Regions from separate parts of the Bacillus sp. OTU2372 genome, predicted to be linked through region 1. Evidence: predicted binding sites of a transcription regulator. Region 1 holds the regulator's gene; the other holds the start of a gene.
What was found. Region 1 encodes Rex, which represses fermentation and respiration genes when NADH is low (regulators of the CRP and FNR family bind a similar motif). Its sites were predicted from a motif close to TTGTGAAATATTTCACAA; they were not measured.

Region 2: the regulator Rex is predicted to act here: its motif matches at 1,726-1,743, upstream of nirB (nitrite reductase large subunit NirB).

Annotation. Positions count from the first base shown of each region.
Region 1 is NZ_JASATK010000027.1:50,205-53,343, forward strand. Features, by position in the region: gene AAHB15_RS25765 (polymer-forming cytoskeletal protein) at 1-639, opposite strand, end outside; gene AAHB15_RS25770 (YhbD family protein) at 652-1,275, opposite strand; gene AAHB15_RS25775 (redox-sensing transcriptional repressor Rex) at 1,382-2,035, opposite strand; gene moaC (cyclic pyranopterin monophosphate synthase MoaC) at 2,071-2,568, opposite strand; gene AAHB15_RS25785 (ABC-F family ATP-binding cassette domain-containing protein) at 2,846-3,139, shown strand, end outside.
Region 2 is NZ_JASATK010000034.1:13,261-16,399, reverse strand. Features, by position in the region: gene AAHB15_RS27530 (hypothetical protein) at 291-518, shown strand; gene AAHB15_RS27525 (hypothetical protein) at 614-1,600, shown strand; gene nirB (nitrite reductase large subunit NirB) at 1,841-3,139, shown strand, end outside.

The DNA.
Region 1 (3,139 bases):
CGGACCTATCTTCACTTGGTGACCCCGGACCACCTTCGCCACGGTATTTTCCAGTACAATTGTGTCACCCTCAATCAAATCAGTTTCTAATTGGTTTTTGAAAAAAGGTTTAAATATAGCGCCAATAAAGGACCCTTTATGTTGTTTAACGGTAATGGACTGCCCGCCTATTTCCTTTGCCCTACAATCCCCATAAACCTCCACATCGATTTGCTCTGCATTGAGAAGTCCCCCAATTGTAAAGCGATATTTTCCTTTAAAACTCTCAACTTCACAATCTTCACCCACTGTTAAAATACCATGAATGGTAATCTGTTCCGCTTTTACTTTACCTTCAACATTGACTTTTCCGGAGACCTTTACGTTTTTTACCGAAAGATTTTGCGCAACCTTAGCTGTCCCATCCACTTTCAGTTTCTCGCCCTCAATATTTCCGTGAAACCGGGCATTGCCGTTAACTTTTACATTAGTGGCTGCTACATTTCCCATCAAAGTTCCTGAGCCGTTACATTCTAATACATCACATTCTAGGTCACTATTTACGGTCCCACTTCCATTCAGTGTAACCAGAGAAAAATGTCCTCCATTGGACGAACCAAGTCCATTGATGACCAGGTCCCCTCTTCGATTCGTTTCCATAGTCATTCTCCCTTATAATAATTTAGCTTTAATTTCTTCCATACATGTCATCATAGATAATACAGTGACCACTTTTGTTCCCGGTTCAAAATGAAAGGCCTCTGAATTAATCAGCAACAGGCAGGAGGAAACGCCAAGCTTTCTTGTTATCACTAATTCACATTTTTTCTGTTTTATCACATGCGCGTTGTCCTTTAAGACCTGAAGCAGCATTTTACCTTCATCTAAATTTATTTCACCCGATTGTAAAAGTTTCTCTAATACATAAACTTCGAGCATTCTTGAAAAGGTAAACTGATGACCGCCCTTATCCATTTCCAAATAGATATCCATTACAGGTGGTGAAACAATGTTGCGTTTTATAAGATCGTCCTTTTCCAGCTCTAAATCACTAATATTAGGTGAAAACATATCTGCTAATTCATCCAAAGACAAATTATCCTTCATGGTCTGGATTTTATTAATCCGCTCTAAAACCTTTTCTTTTGGAAAGAACGTTTCCTGTCCAGTAAAGGTGGATTTTCGGATAAACCACTCTTCGGGGATAAGATCTTTCCGTTTCCATCGGTAGAGCTGCCCATAAGAGATACCGGCAAGTTCCAGTAGCTCCTTCTTAGAAATTAAATCGTCGCTCATTTTAGATAACCCCTTTCTGAAAACAGTGTAACATAACACTGTTATGCTAGTAAAGTGATAAAAAAAGTGTTTCACTAATTTTTGTAAGTGAAACACCCTTTTATCATTATTCCTCTATTTCTTCTGTTGGGTAATGCTTTAAGAAGTAAACTAAAGACTGCAGTTCCACTGCCAAGTCGATGTGATGAACCCTGATCGATGAAGGGACATTTAATCGTGCTGGAGTGAAATTTAAGATCCCTCTCACTTCAGCTTTTGCCAGCCTGTCGGTAATCACTTGGGCAACAGGTGCTGGAACCGTTAGAATGACAACAGATATTTTTTCCTCTAAGAGCACTTTTTCGAGATCATCCATCGGATAAACCGGAACTTCACGAATTTTTGTTCCCTCTTTTGCCGGATCGACATCAAAGGCAACTTCAATTTTTGTATTATTGTTTTTTAAGAAATTATAATTTAAAAAGGCAGTACCTAGATTCCCAACCCCAATTAACGCAACCTTTGTTAATTCATCTTGATCAAGTGTCTTACGGAAAAAGGTCAACAAATAGTTGACATTGTAGCCATATCCCTTTTTCCCCAAGGCCCCAAAATAGGAAAAGTCTCGGCGGATTGTCGCACTGTCTACCTTTACCGCTTCACTTAGTTCTGCAGACGAAACTCTTTGTTTACCTGAAGTATGCAGATTTTTTAAAAATCGATAATAGAGGGGCAGCCGTTTTGCTGTCGCCTGTGGTATCTTCATCGTTTCATTACTCATAATCTCCCACACCCCATTATAAAAATTTGATAATATTATTTAACTTGTTCGGTTCTTTTGAAGTCCCCATTTTTTCCGCCCGTTTTCTCAACTAAGTAAGTTGGTCCAATGATCATACCTTTATCTACTGCTTTGCACATATCATAAACGGTTAAAGCGCATGCTGATGCAGCTGTGAGCGCTTCCATTTCAACACCTGTATTCCCTTTTGTTTTAACGGCTGCAGCAATATGCAACTGATAGCTTCCATTTTGATTCTGTTCCCATGAGAAGGATATATTGACCCCTGTTAATGGAATCGGGTGACACATGGGAATAATATCCCAAGTCTTTTTCGCTGCCATTACCGCTGCAACTTGTGCGACAGCTAAGACATCACCTTTTTTCATTTCATGGTTCGTTATTTTTTGATATATTTCTTCACTTACGATAATACTCGATTGAGCAAGAGCCGTGCGTGCCGTTTCGGGTTTGTCGCTGACATCAACCATTTTAGCTCTGCCTTCTTCATTAAAGTGCGTAAATTCTGCCATAAAAAAATCCTCCTACAAAAAAATAATACACTATTTTTAACACTATGTGTGTGAAACTTTGAGCGAAATATACATTTTTCTTGAAAAAAGTGCCATCGATTACTCTTTATTGCTGTCATTACGCTTATAAGGTACACTATTTGTATGGTAGGTAATTTTGAAAGCTGAAACTTAGTGAAGTTTTTCACTAAACAAATGAAATCGAATACAGCCGTTTTTTATAAAAGATCTGACGTAATCCTATTTTACGTTTTGTTGTTAATAGAGGTGATTTAAAATGATTTTACTACAAGTGAACCAGCTGCAAAAATATTATGGCGCTGAGCTTATTTTATCGAATATAAAGCTTGAATTACAAACCCGCGACCGTGTGGCCCTTGTCGGACGAAATGGTGCGGGAAAATCAACGTTATTAAAGATTATTGCCGGACACCTGTCCCACGATGGCGGAGAGATCATTAAACCAAAAGATGTAACAATCGGTTATTTAGCGCAAAATACCGGCCTTGAATCCAATTTGTCGATTTGGGATGAGATGTTAACCGTTTTCGAACCACTTCGATTAATGGAA
Region 2 (3,139 bases), on a different contig from region 1:
AAGTGAGGAGGGGTTTTTTTCCTTGAATTGTCATAAATTAATGGATAGCGATAACAATATGTTTTATAGGACATTTTAAAAGTGTTATCTATTGCTAATAGCAATATACCTAATAAAGACAACGAAAGAATTTTATGTAAAATTTTATACCCGCTATGATAATATTAAGAAAACAAGATGAAAAGGAAACATTTATAAAATGAAATACGTCATTAATAAAGAGCATATTTTAAAATGTCATCACTAAAAAGACCTAGTTAGTATATCGTCTTCTTGGAGGTTTTGGACCTTTGATCCCATTATATTTGTTTCATGTTACAGCAGTACCGCATAGTGAGAGCTTGCTTTGGACCTTTCTATCATGTAATGCATTTGTCGTCATCTCTGGTATTGTCTTTATGTATAAGCTGTTTACGCAAAAAAAGGTAAAGATAGCTGGTATTCTTTTTGGAATGGCATTAGCGATAAATTATATCTTAATAGCCATAATTGGAGACCCTTTTGACCTGTTAGGATAATTTGAATGAACCGAAGTTGTATCTGAAAGCAAACTTCACTAAGTGCCTGATTAATGGAACAAAATACAGATAAAAGCTTGAGAGGGGATGAAATATTGAAATATTACCGTTTGTGGGTCCTTGCTTTTTTATTAAAATTTATTGGGTCGGCTTGGGATGCATCTTATCATTTTAAATATTTATTTGAAGAATACTCTATTCCCCATATTGTTAATACCATGGGTTTTGCCTTAGGGGGCATCCTGTTATTTAAGGAGTGGAGACACTCTACTTACATGGACGGTTTTTCAAGGAATCTCATTACGATCGGATATGGGCTGTTTCTTATCGGTATTCCCCTTGATTTTACCTACCATATTGCCTATGGGATCGATTTAACGACCTGGAGTCCAACTCATTTTATTTACTATATTGCCACAGACATCATGATATTTGGTGTATGGCATGGATATAATTTGTATACATGGCATACAGTACCGACATGGAAGTCAATGCATACGTGGTTTATGATGTTCTTGCTTGAATGCTTGTTGTTTCCGAATATGCAGCAGGAAAATGGAGCGATCTCTTATGACCAATACATGCATGGAAAATCGATTGCTTCGAAGGAAATTCTTGAGTTAATCTCTGACCCCGCATCACAAATCTTTGGCGGAATCCCAGTATATGTGTATCCGATTTATTCTGTCTTAATGGTAGGGCTATTAACGGTTGTGACGATTCGTATATTACGTGATTTTACTATTCCATTTATGGGAGCCCTGTTATACATTTGTTTAAGATTTATTGGAAAAGCTATCTTTGCAGCAGTAGAATATCCTACCTCCTACGTACCGATGACAATTATCCTAATTCCACTGGCCTTTCTATTGTTTAGAAGAACCAACTGGCTCGCTGGACTCATTGGCAGTTTTGCCTATTTTCTCAGCCTTTTTGCCATTCACAAGTCTGGAATCCTTATCACACCACCGTTGGAATTATGGGAGCTAGCCCCTGTGCTCCTAATCGGCATATTAGTACCCGTCATCAATGCCATCATCAACCCCCATTTCGCACTAAGAAAAAATAAACAACCTGCATAACGTAAAAAGGGTGCCTGTCACCCTTTTTTGTTTTGGACGTTTTATTACAGTGGGTATGGTAGATATGGTAGTCTCTCACAATTGGGCATTTACATTTACTAGAAATGTCATAATTAACGTGTGAGATGTGATGAACGTCACAATTTTTTAGGGGTGTTCCCTTTACAATCTATCTATAGAGAAAAACTATTAAGTGAAAATTAAACACATTATTATTAACTATAAAGGAGCCAACCAGATATGAAGAAACTAGTAATGATTGGTAACGGAATGGCTGGAGTAAGGACCATTGAAGAAATTCTTAAACTGAATACCGAGCAATTTGAGATTACCATCTTTGGGGAAGAGCCGCATCCAAACTACAATCGTATTAAATTATCAAATATTCTTCAGGGTAACACAAACTTTGATGATATTATTATCAATCCGCTTGAGTGGTACAAAGAAAATAATATCCAGTTGTACACAGGAGAAGCCATTGTAAGCATCGATGTAGAAAGTAAGCGTGTCATCAGTGATCAAGGTCGAGAAGTTGAGTATGATGAACTCATTATTGCAACAGGATCTAATTCATTTATTTTGCCTATTCCCGGTGCAGACAAAATCGGTGTAACGGGTTTTCGTGATATCAAAGATTGTGAAATGATGATCAAATCAGCAGGCCAATACCAAAAGGCTGTTGTTATTGGCGGCGGGCTGCTTGGACTTGAAGCAGCAAGAGGGCTCCTAAACCTTGGCATGAAAGTCGATGTTGTCCACCTTATGCCGCATCTCATGGAACGCCAGCTTGACCCAATCGCCTCTTCTTTACTTAAAACAGAGCTAGAATCACAAGGCATGAACTTCTTTATGGAGAAACAAACCGTTGGAATTTTAGGCGATGAGCGTGTAACAGGACTTCGTTTTAAAGATGGTTCTGAAGTCGAAGCCGATCTGGTTGTTATGGCGATTGGAATTAAGTCGAACATACAAGTTGCAAAAGACAGCGGCATCTATGTGAACCGCGGTATTGTTGTGAATGACTATATGGAAACAAGTGTCCCTCATGTATACGCAGTCGGCGAATGTGCGGAACACAGAGAAATTGTTTATGGCCTAGTTGCCCCATTATATGAACAAGGAAAAATCCTTGCCAGTCATATTTGCGGAATCGAATCGAAACCATATGAAGGTTCTGTGACTGGTACACAGCTAAAAGTTGCTGGCGTGGACCTATTCTCTGCAGGTGAAATTTTTGAAGATGGCACTACTAAATCTATTATGGTTTACAATGAGTACGAGGGACTCTATAAACGAGTACTAACTAGAAACAACACAATAGTAGGAATTGTCCTTTATGGTGATACAAAAGATAGTACTAGATTATATAGAATGCTGACCAAAAAAGAAGATATCAGCGGGGTTTCTATTTTCCATACAGAATGTACTGGAGAAAGCAGCACGGACGATATTGCATCTATGCCAAATGATGAGTTAGTCTGCGGCTGTAACGGTGTCACAAAGGGCGCGATTGTCGAAGCAATCCAAACACAAGGCCTA